4 regions of the Paenibacillus sp. 1182 genome follow, and region 1 is predicted to be linked to each of the others. Evidence: riboswitches for the same ligand, from Rfam matches in the RefSeq annotation. Region 1 holds a riboswitch; each other region holds the start of a gene.
What was found. Region 1 has a riboswitch for cyclic di-AMP ahead of JOD82_RS17235 (TrkH family potassium uptake protein). Riboswitches for the same ligand answer to the same signal wherever they lie in the genome.
Positions count from the first base shown of each region.

Region 2: another riboswitch for cyclic di-AMP. It lies ahead of JOD82_RS02150 (3D domain-containing protein); the one in region 1 lies ahead of JOD82_RS17235 (TrkH family potassium uptake protein).
Region 3: another riboswitch for cyclic di-AMP. It lies ahead of JOD82_RS15590 (hypothetical protein); the one in region 1 lies ahead of JOD82_RS17235 (TrkH family potassium uptake protein).
Region 4: another riboswitch for cyclic di-AMP. It lies ahead of JOD82_RS28185 (C40 family peptidase); the one in region 1 lies ahead of JOD82_RS17235 (TrkH family potassium uptake protein).

Region 1 covers NZ_JAFICR010000008.1:132,074-139,768, forward strand. The annotation lists gene JOD82_RS17230 (CPBP family intramembrane glutamic endopeptidase) at 1-1,347, opposite strand, end outside; cyclic di-AMP (ydaO/yuaA leader) riboswitch at 1,609-1,761, shown strand; gene JOD82_RS17235 (TrkH family potassium uptake protein) at 2,171-3,511, shown strand; gene JOD82_RS17240 (potassium channel family protein) at 3,530-4,207, shown strand; gene JOD82_RS17245 (LysR family transcriptional regulator) at 4,213-5,118, opposite strand; gene JOD82_RS17250 (succinate dehydrogenase cytochrome b558 subunit) at 5,345-6,019, shown strand; gene sdhA (succinate dehydrogenase flavoprotein subunit) at 6,113-7,695, shown strand, end outside.
Region 2 covers NZ_JAFICR010000001.1:434,600-442,294, forward strand. The annotation lists gene JOD82_RS02140 (ABC transporter substrate-binding protein/permease) at 1-872, shown strand, start outside; gene JOD82_RS02145 (amino acid ABC transporter ATP-binding protein) at 859-1,581, shown strand; cyclic di-AMP (ydaO/yuaA leader) riboswitch at 1,812-1,980, shown strand; gene JOD82_RS02150 (3D domain-containing protein) at 1,987-2,655, shown strand; gene JOD82_RS02155 (polysaccharide deacetylase family protein) at 2,849-3,655, opposite strand; gene JOD82_RS02160 (NADH:flavin oxidoreductase/NADH oxidase) at 3,961-4,983, shown strand; gene JOD82_RS02165 (PspA/IM30 family protein) at 5,072-5,740, shown strand; gene JOD82_RS02170 (DUF350 domain-containing protein) at 5,872-6,279, shown strand; gene JOD82_RS02175 (DUF4178 domain-containing protein) at 6,304-6,810, shown strand; gene JOD82_RS02180 (DUF4247 domain-containing protein) at 6,824-7,579, shown strand.
Region 3 covers NZ_JAFICR010000007.1:113,916-121,610, forward strand. The annotation lists gene kdpB (potassium-transporting ATPase subunit KdpB) at 1-1,126, opposite strand, end outside; gene kdpA (potassium-transporting ATPase subunit KdpA) at 1,164-2,840, opposite strand; gene JOD82_RS29780 (potassium-transporting ATPase subunit F) at 2,990-3,067, opposite strand; gene JOD82_RS15590 (hypothetical protein) at 3,251-3,646, opposite strand; cyclic di-AMP (ydaO/yuaA leader) riboswitch at 3,762-3,934, opposite strand; gene JOD82_RS15595 (glutathione peroxidase) at 4,401-4,886, shown strand; tRNA gene JOD82_RS15600 (tRNA-Leu) at 5,031-5,113, opposite strand; gene JOD82_RS15605 (hypothetical protein) at 5,456-5,677, shown strand; gene JOD82_RS15610 (helix-turn-helix domain-containing protein) at 5,803-6,186, opposite strand; gene JOD82_RS15615 (helix-turn-helix domain-containing protein) at 6,280-6,654, opposite strand; gene JOD82_RS15620 (MarR family winged helix-turn-helix transcriptional regulator) at 6,840-7,295, opposite strand; tRNA gene JOD82_RS15625 (tRNA-Leu) at 7,459-7,541, opposite strand; tRNA gene JOD82_RS15630 (tRNA-Lys) at 7,557-7,632, opposite strand.
Region 4 covers NZ_JAFICR010000023.1:41,562-49,256, reverse strand. The annotation lists gene JOD82_RS28210 (flagellar motor protein MotB) at 1-771, opposite strand, end outside; gene motA (flagellar motor stator protein MotA) at 764-1,558, opposite strand; gene JOD82_RS28200 (hypothetical protein) at 1,746-2,039, shown strand; gene JOD82_RS28195 (4a-hydroxytetrahydrobiopterin dehydratase) at 2,157-2,456, shown strand; gene JOD82_RS28190 (GNAT family N-acetyltransferase) at 2,535-3,041, opposite strand; gene JOD82_RS28185 (C40 family peptidase) at 3,347-3,847, opposite strand; cyclic di-AMP (ydaO/yuaA leader) riboswitch at 3,853-3,990, opposite strand; gene JOD82_RS28180 (hypothetical protein) at 4,267-5,094, opposite strand; gene JOD82_RS28175 (M1 family metallopeptidase) at 5,106-7,118, opposite strand; gene JOD82_RS28170 (YwhD family protein) at 7,243-7,695, shown strand, end outside.

The DNA.
Region 1 (7,695 bases):
TATTTTTTTGACCATCGGAATACCAAACAGACGGTAGACAGTCTCTTCTCCAATACCTGCCATCCAGGCCATAATCGGCAGTAGCCATGGATAAGCCATATTATAAGGGGATTGCGTGGCATCTGTGGTGGAGAATGTATTAAATGTGCGCTCCAGTATAAAGAACAAAATGGATTGTACCCCGAGCAAAATAAAGGCCCACAAGTAGCCAACATACATACTGCGAAGCACATACAGCCCGTAGCCCGGCTCTTTCGCACGCGGCCATGCATTCAGTCCAACCTGACGCATAAGCCCGTCACCGCCGACCAAGGAGAAGTAGAGCGCTACAGCCATGACGAAGGTAACACCAATCTGGAAAACCATAAGAAATATAAGCATGCCCTTACCGCCTGCTTCTGCTTGCAATAAAGGCAGCATGTTCATGGTCCCAGCTATACTAGCAATAAAGTATACAACGGATAGAACAATGCCGCGTACAAATGAAGTATGTCGTCGGGTGAGTGACGCATACACAATGGCAAGTACACCCAGTACAAAGCTAAATAGGGCATAACCCGCATAGGTCATCAAATTCGCCCAAAATGTTTGCTTTTCGATATAATCGGTATAGGACGACGGGGCCGAAAAGCTTTGGGTGAAGGAGCGAACATCACCGTCTTCAAAAGTAAAAGCCAGTGTAAGTACCGAGGCGCCGATTTTTTTATCGTCTACGGTATACTTTAATCCGCCTTCTTGTTCAGTGGTCGAGAGCTTCAAATCCGACGGCTTAAAGCCAAAGCGCTTGACCCATACTCCGGCCGCCTGCTCCTTGGCTTCGAGCGTCATGCCGTCCTCAGCCACACGTACAAGCCTGTTACGTGCTTGTTCATCCGTAGAAATATCAGCCTGTGTGTAATTGGTATTGGAGGTGATCCGTTTAAAGCTAACGACCTTCCCAGTGGATAAATCCACATGAATTTGCAGTTTACTCTTCGCTGAGGATTCAGGCAGATCGACCCGAAAGGTTTCGTAAGGGTAACGTTTTTTCCATGTACGGTCGTACTGTTGAAGCAGTTTTTCTCTAGATAAATAACCGTACAAATCTGTTTCGGCCTGATAGGTCACGACAGGCTCCTCAGGCTGTGATTCAGTATAGCCCAGCTCGGAGCGGGCGAAGTCCAATGCGTGTATGACCGCTTCTTGTTTGCTGATGACCTTTGCGTTCATTACTGATTCTGGACTCGGATTGCTAAGCGAGGGAATAAGCAATTGAAAGATAAAAAAGCAAATCAGGCCAATCCCGCCCAGCAAGCCTAATTTTTTGAAGTTGGCCGTGAGCACGACCGGTTTCCCGATAGGATTCATGAGTTTCCTCCTTAATCTGTAAATAAGAACATCCATTAAAGATATCATACTGCACAGGTTCCCGCCAACAGACCAGCGATATTCATGAAAATAGAGTGAAAGCACTTTAAAGTTCCAATAAAATTAGATAAGCTGCGATTAAACGATGCCCATTCGCAAAATAAAGCCAATTTCACGTTTTTTCGGCGAAATTGGTTTTGTGATCTGGATATAGAAGGATTATAATCTTGAGGCAATGCCTATGAAATACATAGGTAATGATATACAGTTGAGCCGAATTTCTATGGGAAAACGGGGGAACCATGTTACTGGGGTGAATTTTACAACCGATCCTGCTGGATCGGAAGTGTAAATAGGGCATACTGTGCTGCCCGAATCCGTCAGCTAACCTCGTAGGCTATGAGCAGGAACCAAGTCAGGCACTCGGTTTTCCGGTGTCTTTTTTTGTGCGTATAAAAGTGTTTGGATTGGTTAGACCGCTGCGGGTGCAGATTATTCTTCCGATTGCTGTTATCCCCGGATTTTTTGATTGTATACCCCCTTTAATGGTTAAAATCCGGAGATAAAGGCAAACGCTTCGCTTCTTCAGAACAATTCTGCCCCTTTCGCTACTGCCCGCCAATAGCACAGGGGGCCGAGTAGTGCTTGACATGCATTCTTCCTGTATTCAGGGAATGCTAATTATAGTTACTTAAGGTTTGGAAAAATCAAAAAATTCAGGGGCAACGACGATCGGAAGATCAAATGGAACGCGTAGCGAGCTTACACCGTATTAAATCACTGTTTTTATAGTTTTAAGGATTAGGAGAGAAGTGATGAATAGATGAATCCCAATGCAAGCTGGCTTCGGCTTTCTCCACCGCAGATATTCGTTGCGGGCTTTGCCATTATCATTCTTATAGGTAGTTTATTGTTAATGCTGCCGATCTCCAATACAACAGGAAAGCCACTTGCGTTTATAGACGCTTTGTTTACTGCCGCCTCTGCGACCTGTGTAACCGGGCTTGTCGTAAAGGATACCGGGCTCTTTTTTACCACTTTTGGTCAAGTTGTCGTCGTTGCGCTGATCCAGATCGGCGGTCTTGGCTTTATGACCATGGCTACCTTGATTGCACTGGTGTTCAAGCGTCGGATTTCCTTGCGGGAGCGTCTCATTTTGCAGGAAGCGATGAATCAGACTTCTGTAGAGGGAATTGTCGGGTTAATCCGTAAGGTATTACTGTACTCACTGGTTATTGAAGGCGTATGCGCTACGATATTCTCGGTTCGCTGGTCCTTTGATATGCCTGTAGGCAGGGCGATTTATTTTGGAATCTGGCATGCCATCTCCATGTTTAACAATGCTGGTTTTGATTTATTCGGTGAATTTCGCAGCTTGACAGGTTATGTATATGATCCGATTGTTAATTTTACCGCAATGTTTCTAATTATTTCTGGCGGCATTGGTTTTGTAGTGATGTCAGACCTGGCAGAATATCGCAAGCGCAAGAGACTGTCCTTGCATACCAAGGTGGTACTCAGCATGACGGGCGCTATGATTGTAGTCGGCACGCTCGTGATTTTTGTATTTGAGTTTACGAATCCAAAGACTCTTGGCTCGCTTGATTGGGGTGGTAAGCTACTGGGATCTTTATTCCAGTCCGTTACTCCCCGTACCGCAGGTGCCAATACGCTGGACATCGCAGGCTTGCGGCAGGCTACGCAGTTTTTTATCATCATACTCATGTTTATTGGGGCTTCCCCTGGCTCCACTGGAGGCGGGATTAAGACCACAACATTCGCCCTGCTCATTGGAGCAGTGATTTCGATGCTGCGGGGGCGGGAAGATATTGTACTGTTCAAGTACCGACTTGCGCAGGGACGAATTTACAAGGCTTTGACCATTACACTGCTGGGGTTGCTGTTCGTGATCGGGGTGACCATGATTTTGTCGGCAACCGAAGATCATCATTTTCTGATGATCTTGTTTGAGACGGTGTCTGCGTTTGGTACGGTGGGGCTGTCGATGGGGCTTACACCTGATTTAACAGTCATAGGTAAGCTGGTGATTACCCTGACGATGTTTGCAGGTAGACTGGGGCCACTCACGCTAGCTTATGCACTGGGGCCGAAAAAGGGTAAAGAATTATATCGTCATCCGGAAGGTAAAATGATTATAGGATAAGGGAGTTTTCGAGTAGATATGAAAACGCAGCAGTTTGTAGTTATTGGCTTGGGGCGGTTTGGCTCAAGCCTGGCTTTGCAATTGGTGGATATGGGGTGCGAGGTGCTAGGCATTGACCGGAATGAGGATGTTGTGGACAGTATGAGTGAGATGTTGACACATACTGTCGTGGCGGACGCTACCGATGAAGACTCGTTGCGATCACTGGGCATCCGTAATTTCGATTGTGGCATTGTTGCTATTGGTGATGACATTCAGGTAAGCATCCTCACCGCCATTTTGCTGAAGGAGCTGGGTGTGAAAAAAGTTGTAGCCAAAGCCATATCTGTGCTGCACGGGCGTGCGTTAGAAAAGCTCGGTGTGGACCGGATTATTTATCCAGAACGGGATATGGGTATCCGGGTGGCTCACCAGCTAGTCACGCCTAATTTGCTCGATTATTTGGAGTTGTCTAAGGAATACAGTATTGTGGAACTCAATGTACCTGCATGTCTGAATGGCAAAACGCTAGCAGAGCTAAATGCCCGTACTCGCTTTGGTTGTAGCGTCGTGGCGCTTCATACAGCGAACGGTATCCTGATCGCACCGACGGCTATGGATCGGCTAAAAGCAGACGATATTATGGTCATCATCGGTTCGAATGACAATATCGGTCGCTTTGAGGATGAGGTTGTTAATGTTAATGAAGAGGATTAAACCCTCTACACCATACGGTAGCCTGCAAACGAAGCCCGTGTCTCGCTAATCCAGCGTCGTGCTGTCGGACCGAGATCGGTCGTCTCCGAGTAAATGAGGGAGGTCGTTCGGCGTGTCTCCTTCAAATCGGGCAAGTACAATGCAGTGAGTCCATTATCCCGCAATAGTTCGCTACGCAAATAGGATTTGGGCAGCAAGGCTGAAGCCTTACAGGTTGGAAGCAGGCGTACAATCGCCTCGAAAGAGTCGATTTCCATACGGATATCCGGCATGATGCCGCTGCGCTGGAACAAGTCATCCGTCAGACTGCGGTACCAGGTCCCTTTGGAGAAAATAATCATCGGCAATCCTTGCAGATCTTTCATCGAGGCTGTTCCTGTCTTGACCGTTAATTCATGTCCGATGGGAACGACGAGCTCCAAATGATCATCAAATAGCGGAATGCAACGCAGTCCAGCTTCATGAATGGCAGACCCGACAATACCGGCGTCTGCTTTTTTGTCACGTACAAAGGCGACGATTTCATGGGTTTTACCGGTGAGCAGCTTCAGCTCGGTTTGAGGATGCTTGCTCATGAAAGCTTCGACGAGGGTAGGCAGCGTCGTTTGGAGCGTCGTGAGGCTTGCGCCGAGTGTAAGCATACTCTGGGCTTCATTTTTGTGCTGGGACAGCTTTTGTAAAAAGCGAAGCTGTCGTTGCCGTTGCTCTAGCGCGAATGTATAAACAAATCGGCCAGTGGACGTAATTTCGAGCCGTTTGCCCCGACGATCAAAGAGATTCACACCCAGCTCTTCCTCCAGCTTGGCAATTTTGCGAGACAGGGCAGGTTGGGACAGATTCAGCAGTTTGGAGGCTTTATTCAGGCTGGACTGCTCGACAATGACGGCAAAAGCGTTCAAATCCTCAAACAAATCATCCACTTCCTCTCTATATGCAAAAAAGACATAATAATTAATACGTATATTGCAATTCCATTATAAGCCGAAAAGGAGTAACATGAAAGCGACACAAGATGTTCACACTTTTGTTTTTCCTTATAAGGGACACCTTGTTGGACATTTCCTGTCGGAAACTGTCAATTTATATGTTATATTACTATTGAAAACGCTATTATCGGGAGAAGGGAGCATGACCTAGATGAGAGGATTTTATTCCAGAAAGCTGCATTCGCTTCTTGGCGTCATTCCGCTGGCTCTATTTTTTGTTGAGCATTTGGTGACGAACTTCACAGCGGTGGAGGGCGGCAAGGAAGGATTTAATCGCAGCGTGGCCTTCCTGAATGGTTTGCCACTGGTTATTGTGCTAGAAACGTTATTCATCTACTTGCCATTACTGTTCCACGGAATTTATGGCTTGTATATTGCTTATCAGGCTGACCCGAATGTCAAAAGATTCGGCTATTCACGTAACTGGCGCTTTCTGTTCCAGCGTATTTCCGGCGTCATTACATTTGTATTTATTATCTGGCACGTATACGACACGCGCTTTCAGGTGGCTCTGGGTAATGTAACCCATGAGGAGCTAGGCGGAGTCATGCATGGCATCGTGACGAACCCGGTTTATTTCATTTTGTATTTAATCAGTGTCGTTTCGGCATCCTTTCACTTTGCTAACGGACTGTGGGCATTTATGGTTAGTTGGGGGATTACCGTGGGACCACGTGCGCAAAAAGTATCTTCTTATATCTGTATGACCCTGTTCGTGGTGGTGTCTATCGGCTTCATCGCTTCCCTGCTTGCATTCCGCAGTGCGGAATTTCAGGAAACGGCAACTGCCTTGGTGCAATGCGGCGCTTTTAAACAGCTACTATAAACGACTCATATCAATTATACATCGTGTTGAGATTCTATTTTCAAACGTAAAAGGGGATTTGGTTAAAATCCTGAAAAAAAGGAGTGAGCAGAAATGGCAGCATCCAACATTATTGTCGTGGGCGGCGGTCTGGCAGGTCTAATGGCTACGATCAAGGCGGCAGAGGCGGGAGTTCACGTTCATTTATTTTCTTTGGTTCCGGTCAAAAGGTCCCACTCCGTTTGTGCTCAAGGCGGCATCAACGGTGCGGTTAATACCAAGGGTGAGGGGGACTCACCCTGGATTCACTTTGATGATTCAGTCTATGGCGGGGACTTTCTGGCCAACCAGCCTCCGGTAAAAGCGATGTGCGAAGCGGCTCCGGGGATCATTCATCTCATGGACCGCATGGGCGTCATGTTTAACCGGACACCGGAAGGACTGCTGGACTTCCGCCGCTTCGGCGGTACCCAGCATCATCGGACCGCCTTTGCCGGTGCGACGACAGGACAGCAGCTTCTGTACGCTCTCGATGAGCAGGTACGGCGCTGGGAATCTGCGGGTTTGGTGACCAAGTACGAGAACTGGGAGTTTTTACAGGCTGTACTGGATGATGAAGGCATCTGTCGAGGGATTTGCGGGCAGGATTTGCGTACGATGGAAGTGAAGACTTTTGCGGCGGATGCAGTTATTTTGGCGTCTGGTGGCCCCGGGATTATTTTCGGTAAAACCACGAATTCCGTCATTAATACGGGCACGGCTGCCGGTGCAGTGTATCAGCAAGGCGTACGCTATGCGAACGGTGAGTTTATCCAGATTCATCCGACGGCTATACCAGGTGATGACAAGCTGCGTCTCATGTCCGAGTCGGCAAGGGGAGAAGGCGGTCGTATTTGGACGTATAAGGACGGTAAGCCATGGTATTTCCTCGAAGAAAAGTATCCGGCTTATGGAAATCTGGTCCCTCGTGATATTGCGACACGTGAAATATTCAGTGTATGCGTTGATGATGGACTGGGTATTAATGGCGAGAACATGGTCTACCTCGATCTGTCCCACAAGGACCCGAAAGAGCTGGATGTAAAGCTGGGCGGCATTATTGAAATTTATGAAAAATTCGTCGGTGACGATCCGCGCAAAATCCCGATGAAAATATTCCCGGCTGTTCATTATTCAATGGGCGGTATGTGGGTCGATTACAATCAGATGACGAATATACCGGGCTTGTTCGCGGCTGGTGAGTGTGAATTCCAATATCACGGTGCGAACCGTTTGGGTGCGAACTCGTTGCTGTCAGCCATTTACGGCGGGATGGTGGCTGGACCTAAGGCTGTGGAATACATTAAAGGCTTGAAAAAATCTGCACAGGATATAGCTACCTCCGTATTTGATGCGGCAGTTCATCAGCAGACGGAGAAGTATGAGCGTATTTTGCATATGGACGGAAAAGAAAATGCTTATGTTCTTCATAAAGAGCTGGGTGAGTGGATGACGAACAACATGACTGTGGTTCGTTATAATGACAAGCTGGAAGCTACGATCCACAAGATCAAGGAGCTGAAGGAGCGTTACTCTAACATTAACATCAATGACGCTTCGCGTTGGAACAATGCGGGTGCGGCGTTTACACGGCAACTGTGGAATATGATGGAGCTGGCTGAAGCGATGACCAAAGGTGCGCTACTGCGCAACGAAAG
Region 2 (7,695 bases), on a different contig from region 1:
CTAAAGGGTACACGTTAGATGGGACCGTAACACTTGCCAAAGCGATACCTGAGGATGCCGGAGCAGAAACTGCTGTAGGTATACGCAAGGGGAACGCAGAATTGCTTGCCTCTGTAAATAAAACGTTGGCTCGCCTGAAAGCGGACGGGTCGATTGAAAAGTTTTCTACAGAAGCGAGTGCACTCTCGGCAGATCGACAGGTTTCTTCTAATAACATCGTAGATATTTTTTGGAAATACCGCAGTCTTTACGCTACGGGTATTGGTTACACTCTGTTGCTGTCTGCACTCGGAGTACTGTTTGGATTTATCATTGGTCTGATCGTATCCTTGTTGCGGATGAGTGGTATACGCATCATTGAGTGGTTAGGTACCACATATGTGGAGATCCTGCGTGGCACACCTATGCTGGTGCAGCTCATGATCATTCACTACGGGATTGCTTTGACGCTGGGTGTCAATTTTACTCCACTCCAGTCCGGTATAATCACATTGTCTCTGAATAGCTCGGCATATCTGGCTGAAATTTTCCGTGCAGGTATCCAGGCAGTAGACCGTGGACAGATGGAGGCCGCACGCTCATTGGGTATGGGACGAGGCAAAGCTATGCGTCACGTCATTTTGCCACAAGCGTTTAAATCTATTTTGCCTGCTATAGGTAATGAGTTTATTACAATTATTAAAGAATCCTCCATTATTTCGACTATTGGTATGGTGGATATTATGTATCAAGCCCAGGTCATTAAGAATATTACCTACGAAGGATTAAGTCCGTTCATAATCACAGCCGCTATTTATTTTGTAATGACATTCAGCTTGTCTAAGCTGCTTGGTTTATGGGAAAGGAAGTTGAGAGCCAGTGATCACCGTTAAACAATTGCGTAAATCGTTCGGCAAGAATGAGATTTTAAAAGGCATTGATATAGATATCGCCAAAGGAGAAGTTGTCGTTATCATCGGTCCCAGCGGTTCGGGGAAGAGTACGTTTTTGCGTTGTATGAATCTGTTAGAACAGCCGACGGATGGGGAGATTTTATTTGAGGGCGAGCCGATTACAGCTCGTGGTCATAATATTAATGTAACCCGGGAAAAAATGGGGATGGTGTTCCAGCATTTTAATCTGTTCCCACACAAAACAGTGTTGCAGAACCTGACGCTTGCACCGACGCAGGTTAGAAAACAGTCAGGTAAGGAAGCGGAAAAAATTGCATTAGAACTCCTGCGTACCGTGGGGCTCGAGGATAAGAAGAATACCTATCCGAACCAGCTATCCGGTGGTCAGAAGCAACGTATTGCGATTGCGCGTGCTTTGGCCATGCAGCCGCACGTAATGCTGTTCGATGAGCCGACTTCTGCATTGGACCCTGAAATGGTTGGAGAGGTTCTGGATGTAATGAAGAAGCTCGCCGAAGGCGGTATGACAATGGTAATTGTAACGCATGAAATGGGCTTTGCCCGCGAGGTAGGCGATCGAATTATCTTTATGGATAACGGTCAAATTGTGGAGCAGGGTGCACCAGACCAGGTATTTGGCACTCCAAGCCATGATCGCACTCGTGATTTTCTTGCCAAAGTATTGTAAGAAAGTGCTGGTCTAATCATAAAAAAGCTCTCCGTTGACGGAGGGCTTTTCTTATTTTGTCACCATTTCCCCATACTTTCGTAACAAATATCGATTTCTTAATGACAAAATTGTAACGAGTGTAGTATGATGTTCAGGGTTCCCAACATTTTCATGCGGATAAGGTTACAAAATTGTGATATTATGCAGTAAGCCAAAACTTACCGGGACAGCATGCGGTTAGACAAGCGCTGAAATGCTGGCCCAAACTATGGGAAGTGCGGGGGACGTAACAACGGCAGCCATTCCGATACGTCATAAGACGATGAGGAATATGCCTAGGGGTGAATTGCACAAGCATAGGGCTTCTCCTGAGTCCGAATCCGACAGCTAACTTCGCAGGCATAAAAGAGGAGGTACATATCTTTGAAACATTTAAAACATATTGGTAAAACGATGAAAATTGCGGTGCTTGCCGCAGCTATTGCAGGGTTGGCACAGACAGCTGGAATAGCGGATGCTGCCTCGCTTCACACTGCCAAAGAGGGCGATACCTTCTTTTTGCTTGCTCAACGTTATGGAGTATCGGTAGACGAGCTAACAAAGGCTAACCCAAACATTGCCTCCAGCAATATATATGCAGGTCTGCAAATTAAGGTGCCTGGCGAAAAAAGTGTAAAGGCAGCTTCGGAATCGAAGCCGCAGCTTCTTACGGAGAAAGCAGCAGCGAATGAGGCGCCAACGATTGAAGCTTGGGGTAAAACATTCAACTATAGCAAAATAGTTGACGTTAAGGCTTCAGCGTATTCTGCCGCAGCCGATGAGAATGGTAAATGGGGCGCAGTGGACTACTACGGCAATCCGCTTAAACTAGGTACAATTGCGGTAGATCCTAACGTCATTCCGATGGGCACGAAAGTACTGGTTACAGGCTACTCCCATCCAGGTTTGCCGGATCATTCTTTTGTAGCTGTCGCTCGCGATCAGGGCAGCGCCATTACAGGAAAGCGGATTGATATCTTTATTCCAGGCAACAAATCATTTGTGAACGACTTTGGATTTCAAAATGTGAAGCTGTACGTTATTGATAAATAGCATTGTACGTATATACAGTTTAATTAAACATAATATATATTATGTAAACATAACGCCTATATCCGTATATATCTAGGTCGGACTCTTATCAGGTCCTATCCGTAAAAAGGCTGTCTTGACGAGCAGAATACTTCTGCTGGTAAGACAGCCTTTTTACGTTGCTTTAGCTTGGACCTCAATTATAAACATACTGTTATTTTCGTTCCGATGTGTGGAGTAGCCGGGGGACTGTCACAAATTTGTAGCCCTTAGCTTTTAGAGAGTGAATTAGACCCGGCAAAGCTTGGACAGTGCCTTGCAAGTTGGAACTTTGACCTCCACCAGCGTGCATTAAAATAATAGAGCCAGGCCCTGTAGCTGGAATCACATTTCGCTGAATTTGTGTTTTACTTAGTCCCTTCCAGTCGAGAGAGTCTACATTCCAGTTGACAATCATGTAGCCATGACGACGTGCCCACTTTATTTGAGGCTCTGTAATTTCACCGTAGGGTGGACGAATCAACTTGGGGCGAAAACCTGCGCTGGCTTGTAAAATACGTTCTGTTTTTGTAATCTGGTTGCGAAAGCGTTCTGGTGTAGCCTTCCTAAAATCCGGATGAGTATAGGAATGATTTCCTATAGCATGGCCTTCACGGATAATACGACGTATAATCCCCGGATGCTTTTCCGCACGGTGACCGACGATGAAAAAGGTGGCTTTGATGCCGTTGGCGTGTAATACGTCCAAAACCTGCGGCGTATACCTAGAATCGGGCACATCATCAAAGGTTAAGGCAATTTGGCGGGTGTGTGGGCCGCACATTTTAAAAATGTCCGCATGTTTTTTACGCAACATTGCTAATGTAGGAGTAGCTCGATCTGTACTCAGATGTACAGAAGAAGCAACAGCTGCTTCCTTGGGATGGGGCGTTCCGATCTTGGGAGGCGCATCCGCGTGAACGGGTAAACTTGAAAATGCTAGTAACAGTGCCAAGCATGGCAACACTCCCCTGTACGGCATATGTATCCCCCCTTTTCGTGCAGTGGTACCTAGTGGTGCTCTCGACTATTATGTACCTGTCCTATTAAAAATATGCTGGTTACCAAGTTAGGCTCATAAACGTCTGGAAAGAAGTTCGCGATGAAATGATTATCAATGAAGATGATGGAGCTAAACGTACATATTCTCTTAAACATGACCGAAAACAAGAGCATTTTCGCAAGTTTTAGCCTTACAACGGATTCGGTATCCCGTGACAGCTGGTGTATAATGGGGTTGCAATTCATAATTATACAGACATGGAATTGAAGGAAGGAAGGATAAAAGTGACCGACTTGTTTACTCCTTATCAATTAAAGGGGCTTTCTTTAAAAAATCGGATTGTTATGCCCCCGATGTGCCAATTCAGTGTGGAGGCCGAGGATGGAAATCCGACGGATTGGCATCATGTCCATTATGTGAGCCGAGCAGTAGGAGGTGCTGGTCTTATTATTGTGGAAATGACAGCGGTTCATCCTGATGGACGTATTACGGATCGTGATTTAGGTATTTGGAGTGACGAACATATTCCTGCATATCGTAAGATTGTAGAGGAAGTTCACAAGTATGGTGCCAAAATTGGCATTCAACTAGGCCACGCTGGACGCAAGGCCGAAGATGCTGAGCAACCTGTGGGTCCTTCTTCGATTCCTTTTAGCGAACGCCTTAAAAAGCCGCACGCCTTAAAGACAGCAGAAGTCAGGGAACTGGTTCAGGCATACAAAGAAGGCGCGCGCCGCGCGGTGGAAGCCGGTTTTGATACGGTTGAGATACATGGCGCTCACGGCTATCTGATCCATCAATTTCATTCGCCTTTAACAAATACGAGAGAAGATGAATATGGCCAGGATCTGTCACTGTTCGGTGTTGAGGTCATACATGCTGTTAAAGAGGTTCTTCCTGCTGATATGCCTGTGCTTATGCGGATATCTGCCAAAGAATACGTCGAGGATGGATATAATGTGGAATACATAACAGGTGTAGGGGAACGATATCGTGATGCAGGTGTGGACATTTTCCATATCTCTTCTGGTGGCGAGGGTCCAATTGGTTCTGGCGGAGGGCCGTCTGCGCGTGCTGGCTATCAGGTGGATTTAGCTCATACCGTCCGTGAAAAGCTGAATGTACCTGTAATTGCTGTTGGATTACTGGATGATTATGAGGACGCCCGTCGGGTTGTTCAGCAAAAAGAAGCTGATCTGGTAGCAATAGGCCGCGCCATGCTGCGTGATCCCTATTGGGCGTTGCATGCATCGCGGGAGCTAAAAGTACAGGCCGACATCCCAGAGCCTTACTTGCGCGGCTTTTAGATAATTTTTGAAACCCTCTTTGCAAAGCTTGCGTAAACATGTGTACAGAGCTTAAAATTTAAGCATTCAACTCTAGGAGGAACTTCACATGTCTATTTTCAAACGATTAAGAGATCTTACGATGTCCAACATTAACGCCATTATTGACAAGGCAGAAGATCCAGTTAAAATGACGGACCAATACATTCGTGATATGCAAGAGGACCTGGAAGATGCAGAGAAAGCGGTAGCCGCTCAAATTGCTATTGAAAAGAGATTCAAACAGCAATACGAAGAACAGGCTGCTTTGGTAAAGAAACGCGAAGAACAGGCACATACCGCTGCAAAAGCACAAAATGTAGATCTGGCCCGTCGCGCGCTGGAAGAAAAGAAATCTGCTGAACAAAAAATGAACGAGTTCAAAGCTGGTTACGAACAGAACAAAGCTGCAGCCGATAACCTGCGTGGCAAGCTGGATGAAATGCGCAGACAGCTGACAGAAATGAAAAACAAGCGCGAGACACTGGTTGCCCGTTATAACGCAGCTAAAGCGCAAACTGAAATTAACAAAGCTATGAACGGTTTTAGCTCTGATACGGCAACTGCCGGATTGAAGCGTATGGAGGAAAAAATGCTGCAAGCAGAAGCACGTGCCGAAGCGAGCAACGAAATGTCTTCTAAGGAAAAATCGTTGGATGAGGAGTTCAAAGAGCTGGATAAGAAAAGCGCCGTGGACGATGAGCTTGCCGCTTTGTTGAAGCAATACGAAAATAAATAAGAACATTTAAGCAGTGCCGCCAAGTTTGATTGCTCAGGAAGCGAAGGAGAAACGTTTTCTCCTTCGCTTTTCCCTGCCCGCAGGCGTAAAACATTATATGAAGGTCAAGAAGATGTGGAGGATGGTATGAAATGCATTTTTTAGAAACGATGAAAGCAATGCTTGTATGGACTGGTGCGGGAGCTATTTTGATCTTCGCATTAATGTATGTCGACTCTTTATTCACGAAGTATAAGGATTTTGCCGAAGTGAAAGCTGGAAATATGGCCGTAACGGTACGAATGATTATGAAGCTGGTTGCACAAGGCTATATTTTGTCAGGCTCTATCGCTACAGCTAATAATTTGCTCGAAGCGCTTGTGTATTCTGTGATCGCTTTTGTCATCCTGCTTGTTTTGGAAGTTATTGTACGTCTGCTGTTGCGGTACTGGGCCCAGTTTGATCTGGATAAAGGTACACAGGAAGGTAAAATTGGTTTCGGCCTGTTTTCAGGAGCGCTGCATCTGGTTGGCGCCTTGATCATTACAGCATGCTTCTAGGCTAAGAAAGGCAGGAATATAACCATGGGTGTTTGGAAACGAATTTCAAATCTATTTGCTAAGCCGGAGCCGCCAAAAGCAGAGAAAAGCATGCTTCACTTAAATCCAGGTGATATCTGTGAAGTTTCGCTTGTCACCTATGAAGTGGTAGGTCGTGTACATAATCGTGCCCGGAATGCCGTTGTTTTGACGCTTCAGGATGGTAATCAAATCAGTTATCTTCATATAGAGGAACGGGAAACACTGCAATTCGGACTATATCAGGCCATCGACGGTAGACTTGACAACCCTGAGGAAGTGCCGACCATTTTAGAGCTGGATGATACAACGTATCATTTGGAGGAGCAATATTCTGGGCAAGTTACCGTCATGGGCCGTGCTCCTTTCCGACAGGGTGGAGAGCAGCATGTTTGGCAGTACCAGTCTGATAATTACCATTTGTTGCGGGTAGAGTGGCAGGACGGTCGCTTTATGCTTTATGAAGGAGAAGAAGTGATTACCGGAGACGTCAAGGTTATTCGGGCAAGCTAGGAGAGGGTTACACATGAGCAAACGCACCTGGCAGTATGCATTAAAGGTCTTTGTGGCGCTGAGCTTGTTCGTATCCGTGTTAAGCGGCTGCGGCTCGCCAAGTGTAAAGGATACGTATCCGCTGGAATCGGTTAGTGGTAGCGGAAATTCAACCTCGTATGTATACCGGGCAGCTGGCAAGACAGTCCCGGAAGTAGCGGAGGAATTGAAAGAACAGCGTACACCGGAACAAATGTCACCGCAGAGCAATGAGCGGATGTTTCTGGTATATAGCGATGAGTGGTACCATTTGCAGCAAGATCCAGCTAAGAAGGAAGATACACTCATTGAAATTGACAGTAAAAAGTATGTAGAACAAAATTACAGTTCAAGCTTTTTAAAAGGATACTTAACCGCAACTGTGCTGGATGCTCTGTTTGATTCCTTACGTGGTTCAGGCTCCTATCGGGGCTACTCCAGCAGAGATGTATACCGACCTTCTCAGGGCCAATATCGTGCTCCTACAGTGCAGGAGAAAAAGGCGATTCCGCCGATTACGGTGGAGCGGAAAGGTTCGGTTACCCGTAGAGGGAAGAACTCGGATTCTAGCGTTGGGTCAAGCGGAAGTTTGTTCGACAGAGGGTCCAGCAGTTCACCGAGCAGAGGCTCGATTTCACGTGACCGGAGCGACAGCGGCGGTTCCAGCATATTTGATTCGCCGCGTAAATCTTATAGTAAGCCCAAAACACGTAGCGGTTCAGGTAAAATCAGCCGACGAAGTCGACGATAATGGGTAAAATTTTATTTTCTTCTAAAGTTGTTTGCGGAACTGTGGAGCTGTTGCACAGTTCCTTTTTTGTAGTTTGATATAACCTAAAGTGAATTGAACGGTGCTCCTTTGCTTCG
Region 3 (7,695 bases), on a different contig from region 1:
TCTCCGCCTTGAATTCGATAAAGGTTCCACCTGCCGCCAAGGATTCATCCAACGTATGCTCCTGTTTGCGCATCAACTCGAGAACCGAGCGACCCTCTGGCGTCTCATCCTTCATAGAGCTAGTCGCTGCCCACTTCACTAGCTCTGCCTTCTCCACGCCCTCTACAGGCACGAATTCACTCGCCATCCGGTTCCCGAAGGTGATTGTACCTGTTTTATCCAGAATCATCGTGTTGATATCCCCAGAAGCTTCTACCGCCTTGCCTGACATGGCTAGCACATTAAACTGGGTGACCCGGTCCATACCGGCAATCCCGATGGCTGACAACAGTCCTCCAATCGTGGTTGGAATCAGACAGACTAGCAACGAAATCAGCACAGGAACAGGCAAATCAATGTTAAAATGACGGGCAATCGGCGCTAGCGTAACCACCACAATTAGAAAAATAATCGTCAAGCTAATCAGCAAAGTGTTCAGCGCAATCTCATTCGGCGTTTTTTGCCGCTGAGCGCCTTCCACGAGCGAAATCATTTTATCAATAAATGTCTCGCCCGGCTCTGTCGTAATCCGCACCTTAATCCGGTCACTAACCACTCGCGTTCCGCCGGTTACCGAGCAAAAATCACCACCCGATTCCTTGATGACCGGAGCCGATTCTCCCGTAATTGCAGATTCATCCACCGAAGCCAAACCTTCAATGACCTCACCATCGCTTGGAATCATTTCACCCTGGGAGACAATAACTACGTCCCCCTTACGCAACTCGGTTGAGCTAACCACCTGAATGTCATTTCCGACGAGCTTGTTAGCTTGCGTGTCCTGCTTGGATTTTTTTAAAGAGGCAGCTTGTGCCTTACCCCGCCCCTCCGCGAGCGCTTCGGCAAAGTTGGCAAAAAGCAACGTAAACAACAGAATAACAAACACGGCCAGGTTAAAGCCTATTTCCTTGTCAGTTCCAAAATAACCGGGAAACAGTAACATTAGCAGCACGACCAATGTACCGATCTCCACGACGAACATGACAGGATTTTTCATCATCATCATCGGATTTAATTTTATAAAGCTATCCTTGATCGCATGCTTCAAGATGCTTCTGTCCAGCATGTGTTTGCGTTGTTCCTTCATGGTCAAACACCCCGTTCATCCATTCTCATTTTCTTCTTCACATGGTCAAAAATTCAGCAACAGGTCCCAATACGATGACAGGTAAAAAGGTCAACGCACCAATCAGCAGCACGACCCCGATCAGAATGGCTCCAAATAACTTGTTGTCCGTGCGCAGTGTCCCCGTCGTCACCGGAGTCGGCGCTTTGGCATTCAACGAAGCCGCCACAGCCAACAATGCAATCATAGATACATATCGCCCGAAGAACATAACCATCCCCGTTGTTACATTCCAGAATACGTTGTTATCTGAAAGACCTTCAAACCCCGAACCATTATTTGCGGCAGATGACGCATATTCATAGAGCACCTGAGTCAACCCGTGATAGCCAGGGTTAGTGACCGCATCATATCCCCAATGACTCATAAACGCAAGCGCAGTTGGGGCGAGAATGAGAAACGGATGTACCAAAATGGCAATGGCGATCAGCTTCATTTCCTTGCCTTCAATTTTCCTTCCCATAAATTCCGGAGTTCTCCCGACCATCAGTCCGCATATAAACACACCCAGAATCGCATACATCAGCATATTCATCAGCCCGACACCCTTGCCGCCAAAAATGACGTTTAGCATCATTTCTCCCAAAGCAGCCATGCCACCTAGCGGGGTTAGTGTATCATGCATATTATTGACCGAACCTGTCGTTGCCGCTGTTGTGACCGCAGTGAATAAAGCCGATTGTCCAATACCGAAACGAACCTCTTTCCCTTCCATGCTTCCCTGAGAAGCATCCACACCCAGTGTCTGGATTAACGGATTACCTGTCTTCTCAGACACATACGTAATGGATAGAAAAATTAGAAACAATACCATCATGGAGCTAAAAATAATCCAGCCCTGCTTACGATTACGGGCAAACAATCCAAAGGTATACGGCAACGAAGCCGGCATTACCCACATTGCCAAAATTTCCAGCACGTTCGTCCAAGGACTTGGATTTTCAAAAGGATGCGCAGAGTTAGCTCCCGCATAACCGCCCCCGTTCGTCCCCAAATGCTTGATGGACTCCAGAGAAGCAATGGGTCCCATAGAAATTTGCTGTTGTGTTCCGCTCAGCGTCGTAAGATCCGCCGTAGGCTGTAGCGTCTGTGGTATCTTCAATCCCACCAGCACCAGCGTAAGCACAAAGGCCAGTGGCAGGAAAATCCTTATAATAGCTTTAATAAAATCTTGAAAGAAATTGCCCATCCCTTCACCGCGCCGCGTCAATCCTCTCATAAAAGCCGCAGCAACCGAAAAACCGGAAGCAGCCGAAGTGAACATCATCATCGTGACGAACGCCATCTGTGTCAGATACGTAAGCCCGCTTTCTCCGCTATAATGTTGGAGATTCGTATTCGTCATAAAGCTGATTACCGTATTAAAAGCTAGTGATGCTTCCATATTACTGTTTCCAGCCGGATTACCGGGAAGCATTCCCTGTAAACGCAACAGCAAGTAGCTGATTGCCACAAGCACGACGTTCGTAGCAATGAAACTCATAACATACGTAGTCCAACGCATGCTCTCCACTTTCTTCAAGCCTACTACCTTATAAATCAGCTTTTCTGTTCTGCCAAAAATCCGATCCGTTCGATTCGGTTCATTCGAGAATACATGATACATATATGTACCCATTGGCTTTACCAAGAGCAGCAATATAACGATCACAATTCCAATTTGAAGCAGCTCCATCCTCTATTCCTCCTTCAAAATGCTCCTGCGTTTGGAACAACAGACCCGATTAGACCATCTATGAAGTGCACACGTTTGCGAAAACCTGCTACCAATGATGCTTTAATGCTCAGATCTGTTGTTCCCGCCCGCTCTATCCCTACAAGTGACTAGAACTTTTCAGGGTTCAGGAGTGCGTAGATTAAATACATAAACACAATAGCCGTAAGCCCGAGTATAACGATCATCCTCTTCGTCCTCCTTTAGAGGTCTGCGCATCACACCAGCGTACAAACAGCAGTATCACTCCATAACTCACAGCCATGACGAGCAGCATGTATATATCCATCATGTTTATACCCTCCGTATCGATCCTCAGATCGCCATTCTTATTCCATCATAAAATCATAAAACAACTATGTCATAAGTGCTTATCCGTTCAGCAGAAAACCCACCTCTCCGTTCAATGTGTAGATCACATGGTCCGCTCCCAATCCCCGATAAATTCCTTGTGGATTACAGCCGTGTGTAATAACATAGATCGATTCCGATGTTAGTGGTCGACATATTTGCAGGAAACGGCAAGTCAGATTCAAGCTGTTCTCGAACAAATACACACTACCAATTTCTTTTTTTGGAAAATTCCATTTTCCCGCTTGCATGGTATTGATGCGGACAATGTGCTCCACACCCATTTTTTTGAGCTGTCGTTCCTCCTGGGCGCTATTCGTGAGAACTGCAAACGCCAATTTTTTGAAAATAAGCAATTTCACAAAACTTCTGCCCGCTTCATTCGGTGCAGTGACAATAATTAACCGACCTTCCATCAGTAGCTCCTCTCCCGGTATAAAAAGACAACAAAAAGAAGCCGAAGGAAAAAGGCTTTCCTCCGGCTTCTGACATATCCATGATAAAATAAACCATGGCTGCACACGGCGGTTTGTTGCCTCTCCCTGTACGCTTACGAGGTTAGCTGTCGGATTCGGACGTGAGAGTCGCCCTATTTCTGGCACTTGACCGGAAAATTCACCCCATGAGACACACGGCTTCCGAAGCCGTACAGTCTCGATTGGTTCCCCCGCTTTTGCAACTGCAAAATTCAGCGCTATAGACATTTCGTTGTTGCTTCATTCAAGTTAATTTGAAATTACGTCTTGAATCATACACCCGCGCATGGAAGACTGTAAAGCTCAACTGCAGGGTTATAAATCGGGCTTTAGAGCATAGAAGATTAATAATAACGCTTACAATGCAACTATGCTTCTCACATCTCCTTTAATCTCTGTTTTTCATCCCTTTTTGAAAATGACAAGCATGTCAATATTGGCGTAGGGTAAAGCGTTATTGGCCTTTTTTTGTAAAAAGAGAAGAAAATACGCTATATGTACCAGCTAAACACCGATTTAACCCGCTTTTATAAGAAGAAACAACTTAATTCGCTCCATTTGCGGTGCGATTTACTGTTTTGAGCAAAATACGATTTTACAGCGCCTGAAGGCTTTATACAGCTTTTCCAGGCTTGCAACCCTTCTTTAAATTGTCTAAAATTTAATTGCTGAATATTGAATGAGGAGAGATGCTATGACCGTTTATGAATATGATGCGCAAACCCTGCAAGGGAAACAAATTCCGTTATCCACATTTGAAGGGAACGTTCTGCTTATCGTGAACACTGCCAGCAAATGTGGGTTAACCCCCCAATACAAAGCGCTACAAGAGCTATATGACCAGTATCATGAACAGGGGCTCGAAATTTTGGGATTTCCCAGCAACCAGTTTGCCAAACAAGAGCCAGGTTCCAGTGAGGAGATCTCCGAGTTTTGCCAGATCAATTATGGTGTCACCTTTCCGATGTTCGCCAAGACAGATGTCAATGGCGATCAAGCACACCCCTTATTTCGCTACCTGACCCAAACAGCTCCGGGGGTATTAGGGTCCAAAGCGATCAAATGGAATTTTACTAAATTCTTAATTACAAGAGAAGGTAACGTGTTTAAGCGCTATGCACCGCAAACCACTCCAGATAAACTGGCGGGAGATATAGAGAAGCTTTTGCAGCAAAACTGACATTCTTCATTATCACAGTTAATAAACGACCTGTTGCAACCGTGGCTTCCGTGGCTAAAGAATATAACGAAAATGCTTAACAAAAAAAGCACCCTTTCACGTAAACCGTGTCAGGATGCTTTTTTAACTAGGTCTTGCATATAATGCGGTCGAGAGGACTCGAACCTCCACGGGCGTACGCCCACTACCCCCTCAAGATAGCGTGTCTGCCATTCCACCACGACCGCAAATCATAATGTATTGAGGCAACAGATTTATTATACTCTCTCATCAACTATTTGTAAACAAAAATATTATAATTATTTTAACTTACATATATGAGCGATAATAATACCGTCCTGCATAAAGATAACCGCTTGCTGAACTATGCATTAATGTTGCCCCCTTACGGATTATCAGAACCACCTAGCACTTAACTAAGTAATTAATTTGACGAAATAACGTATTTACGATTGTAAAAACACGTATAAAAGTGTATCATAGTTTCAGATGGTTAATTCTAACATGTTTACTGATGATTATTATAACACACCAATTATTCCGTAAGAATCCGTAAGGGGCGATTTCTTTTGAACAACAAAATGCCTGTCACCTCCTTCGGGTGGGCCATCAAACAACGGCTTGTCGAACTTCGACTGGATCAGAAAACATTTTGTGAGACACACAATATTCCGCCTTCACGCTTGTCCAATCTGATTCACGGCACCCGCAAAGCACAAAGGTACAGAAAACAAGTTGCTGCAATTCTGAACATCGACGATAACGATTATAAGGAGGCATCGCCACTCTAAATCCAACAAGCATTCCAGTTACATACAGGTCATTCCATATCACCAAGAAACCAAATAAACCCGTAAAGCGAACCCCTCCAGTTCGTTTACGGGTTTTCAACCCAGACAATCTTTAGCCAAAAAAATCATTCCGGCTTTGTTTTATCCTTCTCACTTTTTTGCTTACGATATTTCGCAAATTCAACATATTCTAAAATAAAATTCTGTTCTTCCGTCTCAAGATCTTCTGCCTGGCAATTCAGTGGCCCCATCACTCCAAAAAAATAAGCAGCCTTCTGCTCCTGAAGTACGCCTTCTCCCGGCTTAATCCCTTTCATTAACCAATCGAGCGATACATTAAAAAAGTCCGAAATCTGAATTAAATGAGTGGTACCCGGCGTTGTTTTCCCCCTTCTCCAATCACCGAGATTCCCTGAACTGATTTTAAGCTTTTCACAAAATGCCTTCTTGGTCATTCCCCGATCTTTAATCAAAGCTTCAATCCGTTGATAAATAGTTTGATCTCCCAAAATGTTTCCCCTCCGAAACAGTAACTTTTTCTGAAATAATTTTCATTTTTCAGCCTTACTCATTAGTAATCCCCATTAAATCCTAAGCAACCATTACCCTATAGTAGAATTGCGCTGGTTTTTCTCTTTACGAAAGCGGGTAAATTCAATATACTCAAGTATAAAATTTCTTTCCGCCTCACTAAGCGGTTCCCCCTGGCAATTCAGTTGCCCTGAAGCGTCAAAAAAATAAGGGTCTTGCGACTCCTTTAGCACCTCACCCTGTATATCTCGACCCAGCATAATCCAGTCCAGACTCGCATCAAAAAAAGAAGCGATTTCAATGAGTTTATTCGTGCCCGGCGTCGTTTTTCCTCTTTTCCAATCCCCGAAGTTCCCTGTACTAATGCCTAACTGCTGGCAGAACGCCTTTTTCGTCATTCCCCGTTCCTTGATGAGTTCCTCGATGCGATGGTAAATAGATTGCATAGAAGTTCCTTCCTCCCTAGCAGGCTCTCAAATAACGATATCATGTTCTCTGTTCCCATTTCAAAGATCACGTATGCTAAAATTACCGAATTATGTATGTTGGTTTCCATTATACCACAACACGCAACAAAAACCGCCTGTTTTCCGAAGAAAGGGCGGTCTTTAAGCCAGTCCACTTACGCCAATCACGTAGCAGAGTTGTCGATTTTAAGTAAAATATGCTTCAATTCATTCAAAGTTTCACTCAGATGCAATAAATCTTCTTCTGGCAGATACACCAGTCTTTCTTGAATTTTATTGGAGAAGGTATGAAATACCTGTTCACAAAAAGCATCGCCTTCCTGTGTAATCGCCACATTCACGACTCTGCGATCCGAATCACACGACTGGCGGTCAGCCAACCCATGCTCCACCAGTTTGTCCAGAAGAGGAGTCATGTTCGGACGTGAGACATTGAGCTGTTTGGATAAATCAGATACCGTAGACGAACGTACTTCACGCAGGAGCATTAGCACCTGAAAGTTATTAGGCGACAAGTGTAATGGGAAATCGAGCGGACCGTAGGTGAAAAATTTCTTCTTCACAATCGGAAACAAGCCCAAAATATTTTCTGATATATTTCCTAACAGTTGAGTGTCCATATTTTTCACCGTCACTTCATAAGTTTATACTTATCATTCTATAACATTATGGCGTTATATTATACTATGGAATCATTATTTCATCATAATCATTACTTTATTACATCATTACACAAATAAAAAAAGCCTCTACCGCGAGAGACTTTTCCGTTCATTCCATTGATGCGGTCGAGAGGACTCGAACCTCCACGAGCGTACGCTCACTACCCCCTCAAGATAGCGTGTCTGCCATTCCACCACGACCGCATAACAAAATATAAATGGTGAGCCATGAAGGACTCGAACCTTCGACACCCTGATTAAAAGTCAGGTGCTCTACCAACTGAGCTAATGGCTCATGCTGTTCATCCAAGCTGTCCGCCATTAGACCAGACCTCAGGAATTTCCCTTAAGCATGCAA
Region 4 (7,695 bases), on a different contig from region 1:
GCGGAGAACAGATATTTCAACACGACGGTTTTTAGAGCGTCCTTGACCATCTTGATTGCTTGCCAATGGACGATACTGGCCATAACCGATGGATACAAACTTGGTTGGGTCGAGATCTGGATTGAGCAACAAGATACGCAAGAAATTCAGAGAGCGCTTGGCGCTCAAATCAAAATTGGACGGGAACTGGCTGTTGGAGATCGGTACATTATCCGTGTGACCCGATACGATAACATCATAGCCAGGGAACTGCTGGAGCATACTAGAAATGGACTTGGCCAGCTTTCTTGCTTCCGGCTTTACTTCGGCCTGCCCGGATGAAAACAAGGCATTATCACTAATGGTGATCATTAGTTGCGATTGGTTTAGCTTGGTATTCAGCAACGGGGTCAGGCCGTTATTTTGAATGTATTGATCCATCTGTTTTTTAAGCTTTTTTAAATCCTCTTCTTCCCGTTGGGCCAGCTGTTTTTGCAGTTCAGAGGTAGAAGTAGCTTTCGATTTTACGGGTTGTGACACTTGTTCTTTATTTTTGCCCATATCCATGGATTGTGACGACGGATTCGCGGCTGAGTGATCCAGCACGCCAGTGCCGCCATTAAAAGCTGCACTCAGGGATTGAGCCATAGTTTCAAATTTTTTGGCGTCGAGCGAGCTCATACCGAATAAGACAATGAAAAGAGCCAACAGAAGGGTCATTAAGTCGGAATATGGCAACAGCCAGCTTTCGTCAGCATGCTCTTCATGCGGTTCATGTCTCTTTTTACTCACTGGAATCGCCATCCTTCTGGGTCATCGTAGCCCGTTCGGTCGGAGTCAGGAAGATCGTCAGTTTCTGACTGATGGCGATCGTCGATATCCCCGATTGAATGGAAAGCAGACCTTCGACCATCATTAATTTAAGCTCGACTTCTTTTTTGGATAACCGTTTCAGCTTGTTGGACATCGGATGCCACAGGACATAACCTGTAAAAATACCGAGCAACGTCGCAATGAAGGCTGCTGCAATGGCATGAGAGAGCTTTTCCATGTCACTAAGGTCGGCCAGAGCGGCGATCAGACCTACAACCGCACCGAGTACCCCGAGCGTTGGAGCGTACATACCGGCTTGGGAGAAGATCAGCGCGCCAGAGCGATGTCGATCCTCGGTGGCATTGATATCCTCCATTAGAACGTCCCGTACGAATTCCTGATCATTGCCGTCAATAATCATTCGCATGCCGCCACGCATAAAGGGATCGTCGATTTCCTCTACCTTGGATTCCAAGGCGAGCAGACCTTCACGACGGGTAATGGATGCCCACTCGGTAAACGTACCGATGAGCTCTTTGCGGTCTAACAGTTTTTGTTCGGTGAAAATAACCTTGAACAGCTTCGGAATCCGTTTGATTTCTGCCATCGGGAAGGCCATAAATATACTCGCTGCCGTTCCGACGAAAATAATCATGTAAGCAGCGGGATTATTGACCAGATTGACGACCGGAGCGCCTTTTAAGATCATCCCGACGACCAGTGACAAAATCCCGAGCACAAGTCCGATAATGGTTGAAATTTGCATGATACACCTCATCCATGAGAATAGATTTTGAATCCTTTCATGCCGCCGGGGTCGTCCTTGCCCCAAGCGCGTCATTACAAGACGGATTATAGTATTTATCGACAAAACTCTCTTTTTTGTTAAGTGCGAATTTCCGGTATAATAAGGTGATTATGTATTGAATGGCGGAACCATTGGAGGAAATGGCATGGGAGTAAAGCATGGACGTGAGTATGAACAAATTTTGAACGATTTGACAGAGGCTGTGGGGCGCATCCCAGATAGCTATGAATTTTTTGAGATGGAAGCAGAAGATTGGGACAGGCTGGACCCGGCGGGACGTCAGGAAGTCAATGAAGCTTTGGCAGAAGACTTATTTTATGCACTGGGTACAGAGCCCACAATCACTGTAGGGAGTGGCGTTGTGATCTATGAGCCGGAGCAGCATCGTATCTATGTACTGATTGGGGACGAGGAGCTGACGTCAGTCCCTTTGATTTGAGGTCCGTCTTATGGATTTATCAACGGGGCCGTGGTAATATGTACACCAATATATCGTAGTTTTGGCCGTATTTAAGCGGTCGAAAGGCTTCCGTATAAACGGGGAGGAGTTCGTAACATGCCTTTTACACAAGAAGAGATTGAAGCACATCTGGAGAAACTGGAGGGCTGGGAGCTGGAGGAAGGACGTTGGATCGTTCGGAAATATAATTTTTCCAGTTTTATGAAAGGGATTGCATTCGTGGATGAAGTTGCCGCTATATCTGAAGCATTCAATCATCATCCATTTATTACGATTGATTACAAGACCGTGACTCTGCGTTTGACCTCTTGGGACGATGGCGGTATTATGGCCGTGGATATTAAGGAAGCCCAACAATATAATGAAGCTTTTGAAAAAATGCGTAGCAGTCATTGAGCTTGTAATGATCTGTCGTATGATGATAAAAGCGCCTTCGCTATACAACATCGTGGTTGTATGCCGAAGGCGCTTTTATCATAGAACCTGGGTTGGGTGGTCTGGACGATATACCATACAATAAAACGGTTTTTTGCCATCGGGAGTCTGGCGTTCATAGGTATCTGTAAGCTCAAATCCAGCCGCCTTGTAGGCCCGAATAGCGCGCCCATTCCAAGTGAGCACCTCTAGATCAATTTCATTCTTCGGGTTGCGTCGTTGGGCTTCCTCTGCAATGGCACGGACAAAATCTGATCCTTTGCCATGTCCGCATCTGTCAGGGTGCATTCCAAGACCTAGCCGGGTCACACCGATCATAGGAAAATATTGAGCAAATCCTGTCAGCTTGTTCTCTTCATCCAGTACGGCAACATATTGCTCTTGGCGAAGCGTGGGACTCCCAAATTCGACTTCAAGCGCCTTCATTTGTTCCCAGGGGAGCCAACCGTATATGTTATAAGGTGGATCATAGCGCCACTCACAGATTGCAGCCGCTTGATGCTCGTCCATCGGTACGATCCGATAGTTGGATATTGAGGCCGGCATGTGTTCCATCCTCCTTTTACACAGGTACTTCAATCATTAACAACAGATTGTAGACAAGTTGCAGGGGAATGGCAAGCGTGTTTATTTCATACCTAAGTCGGGTATACATTCAATAAGAAGGAATTACTGCTCATATGCTCCCCCAGCGGTGACGGTAAAACCGACGATGTTCGCTAAAATTGAAACCTTTTGAGGTGTCAGTTCGTCAGTAAAGATAATCATTGCTGATGTTGTGGACATAAAAAACCGCAATTCGATTCCGGCCAGAATCAAATTGCGGCTAGGGTTAGCTTGCTGTGCGTTAGTTATTCTACGTTATCGTCATCAGGAATATCTGAAGCTACAGAATGGTAAGCGTCTGTGCTCATAATTCTTTTTGCACCGACATAGCGGTTAGCGTAATAATTTTCGTTCAGTGAGCTAACTACTACACCACGTGAAGTCGAGGAGTGGGCAAATTTCCCTTCACCTACGAAGATACCTACATGGGAAATGCCTCTTCCTGTGGTGTTGAAGAACACCAGGTCCCCAGGCCTCATTTCATCGCGGGATACAGAAGATCCCATTTTGAATTGTGATCCAGATTGATGCGGAAGTTTAATTCCCAGTTTGTTGAATACATACATTGTGAAGCCGGAGCAATCGAATCCCTCGAGTGTAGTGCCTCCGCTTCTGTAGTTCGTTCCTTTGGCATCTTGGATGACCTGGTCCATCTTGGAGTCTGCAAATGCACTGCCGCCACCGAATGTAAAAGATGTAAAGGCAATGGCAAGACTCATAGCTGCGATCGTTAGCTTCTTCTTCAAAAAAAATATACCCCTTCCAATGCCTGCGAGGTTAGCTTAAGGATTCGGTAGAAGGTTCCCCTATGACCACTCTGTTGCGAGATCAATTCACCCAAACTGGTTCCCCCGCTTCCTAGGTGCCAGGAATTAGGCTTTACTTAAGATGTGCACCTTGGAGAGCAGTATTCACAATAACGATATTTTTGAGATAAAGGTTACAATAAAGATTACAAAGTTGTTACTATCAGTTCACTGCGATTATTGTAACAAAGTCGGCTGGCTTTGGCAAATGTTTCATTGCAAAAAGTTACAAAAAAAATCTGCTCCTAATGTCCCAGGAACAGATCTTGTTAACAGTATTCAGTTATGTGCCGTTTGCGCGGTTATGCATAAAGTTTTTTCGACAGACGGAAATGAAGTGATTAACATAAAGGAAGGGCTTAGCTTCTACTGGAGATATCGGTATGCCATAGTCTGTACTGCGAACTGATATGCCACAGCCTGACCAGACTAGTAACAAAATGATACGATTGTTGGAGAATGAGCGCGAGCATGCCAGTCCAAATCATCGCCACGGTGCCAAATAGACCGAAGACCAGCAGCACACAAGCACCGAGCAAAAGGGATATACCGACAGCTGGGAGAAGCTGGCGAAAGAAGGCGAGCAGGGACGATAGTATGGCGTGACCACCGACAGTGCCTAGTTGCATATACAGGATGCACTGCCGAATGAACCATCCGTATGCCATCCATCCCATGGCATAGGGCAACAAGTGCAGCAGGTAAGAGGGAGATTGAAGCGTACCTGCTACAATAGGGTAGAGTCTCGGTACTACCCAAAAGGCGGGAATCAGCAGCAGTCCCAACTCGATGATGTAATACAACAGCGACGACATGCCATGGCGTTTCATACCTTTGAAAAAGGACAGGCTTTGCGGCTCAGTCGCATCGGTATGCAGGCTTTGATATATTCCGGCTCTAATGAAGGGAGTGATCAGTATGCGTAGTACAGTCGCCCCTAGTAGTATCCACAAATACACATGTACTTCCCGGCTGTCCATCAGAGCAATCTGGCTCTCCATCCAAAACAAGGTCTGTCCCAGCTCGTTTTGACCCTGATCAGGATAACGGAGCAGTAGCGGGATAACGGCAGATTGTACCAGCCGATAGAGAAACACCCCCCACAGTAATCGATACAGAAACAAAATGATAACGATATAAAATCGTATGCGCACCAGCGCCCAGCCCTCTTTTATAACAGTCCGCATCTATAGACACCTCACCATGACAGACTTCCAAGCAGTGTCTCCAGCAGCTTGGTTACACTTATACTCCAACGGGTTTGTTGCTTTTCGTCCAATTCGGCTTTTAGGGTATTGTTAATATGCTTGTTCTCCAGTGCAATGGTATATAGGGGATCAAGGGTTACATAGGAAACGGGAGAAGTACTTTTGATCCGAAAAGTTGTGCTTTTGCCCGCGCCGTCCCAAGCCTTGAATTTCTTGGTTCCATCCTTGAAGGTAAATTGGACAGGGATCTTGGGATAATCCGCCCCTTTTTTGCTGACCGTTACGACTGCTTCATATCCATTCTCCAGCTTGTGGTTTGTGATGTGATCCACTGAAAAGTCCGCCATCTGGCCGTCATATACATACTGTTCAAAATAGTGGCTCCATGAGCGTCCGGTGACTCTCTCCACGATACGTTGAAAATCCTGTGAGGACGGATGCTTAAATCGGTACGTCTGGACGTAGGTCCGCATAATGCGATCCATTTTTTTCATACCCACCTGACGTTCAATGCCCCGTAGTACCAGCTTGCCTCGAGAGTAGGCATTTTGCGCGTACTCAGCAGCCGAGCCGTACTTCCATGACTCACGGTTTAGCGGCTGTGGGGAGGATACCTGTCCCGATTGTAATGGCAAGTTGGGGGTAAGCCCATATTCTTGCTCCATAAGTCGCTCCTCTGCATAGGAGGTGAAGCCTTCATCCAGCCACGGCTCCTCAAATTCATTATTGGCTACCATTCCATAGAAATATTGATGTCCAATCTCATGAACTAATGTCCGTTCCAGACTATAGCCAGGATTGAGATTACCCGCAGCAGCGGCCGTGATGAGTGTCGGATACTCCATGCCGCCAGCTCCATTGCCTGATTTAGGTGGAACCACGATGGACAGGGTGGAATATGGATAAGGCCCGTACCATTTGCTGTAGTACAAAAGAGCGGCCTTCGCTGCGCTCATATAGCGTCCTTTGAGCTCCTTGTGCGATGGGTCAAGGTAGAGCTTGATTTTGACACCAGGGACTTCAGCAGAAGAAAAGGGTTCTTCTACGGCTACAAAGTTGGGTGAAGCGGACCAGGCAAAATCGTGTACATCATCGGCATAAAATTGATATATTTTTTGTCCGTTCTGTCGGACGGCACCACGGGTGGGAAATCCGGTCGCTGCTACGATATGAGTTTCAGGCACCCGAATCCGTACGCTGTAAATTCCAAAATCGGCATAAAACTCGGAGTTACCATGATACTGGTGGAGGTTCCAGCCCTCCTCGGCGCGTCCACGCTGCCCTGCAGTCTCGTAGACACTGAGCTTCGGGAACCACTGTCCTGCCATTACAAAATCATCTGTCCCACCCATACGAGCAAAGATGGCAGGCAGTTTTACCTCAAACTTCATATATAATGTGATTTCTTCGCCACCTCGTACTGGCTTGGGTAGACGCACCTTCATGAGCGAACGGTCGCCTGCGTTACCGTCATCTGGCTGCACATATTGGATGCGATGCATGAGGGATAAACCGTCTTCTGTTTTTAGTTCAGTCAGCGTCATAGAGCCAAAGCCGTCTTTGGGCATGGTGTCTCCGCGCAGCTTTCCACCGGATTCCTTCATAAAGGTGGTTTCCATGGAAGAGAAGGCGTTCGGGTATAGATGAAGATACAGATCATTCACGGTTTTCTTGCCCGGATGTTTCCAGGTCAGTGTCTCAGTGCCTCGCAAAACCTGTCCCTTTTCCAGAGATACATCAATGTGGTACTCTACCACCCGTTTGCTGAGGATTTCTGTAGCGGGTTGTGGAGGGTTCTTGGGCAGGTCAGGCAGGATGTTTGCCCCTAGAGGCTTGCCCACATTTGGGGCAAGCGCAGACTCAGACAGGGAGCCGTATAGTGGTTGGCCTATGGACTGCGGGTCGGATTGCGATTGGGGCTGCCAGGCAAACCATAACGTCCCTGCGAGGAGACCGAGGGCTAGTGTAGACAATAAAACGATTTTAGTGCGTGCTGGGGTCATACAATGGATACCTCCCGTTGACAAGCATCTACAGCATGTATATGTTTGCTTTCAGGAGATTATTAGTTAAAATATTTATAGTGTAGAATGAGTGTGAAGACGGAAAATGGAGGTCTAGTGACGCATGAGTGAAAATCAGCCGGACGGCAAAAAACAGATTGCACTGAACATTGTCAGTGGCAAGAGTAAACATAAGGGTTTCGGCGCAGGCTCAATTGACCTGAACAGCATGTCACCGGTCATCATTGACCGAGGAGAGGCGAAAATTGATATCGGTGCCATGCATGCCAAAAGTAAAGTAGAACGTGGTATCAAGTTCTCTACGAATAAAGAGGACGTACCGAACGGACGCCAGGTATGGCTCGTATGGGTAGCTGTGGACCGTACAGCCGAAGGACGTATGTACGGCGGCGCCACCGCCTGCGAGATGCTGATTGACGACGAGGCCAAACGCGGCTGGAAAATCCTCGCCGATCACGTCAACCGTATGGATTACGCGCTCAAGCGTCGTTTCATGCTGGAGGATCTCGGCAGCGAAGATAAGGCAGCGCTCAAAAGCCTGCTCATTTCGCATAAC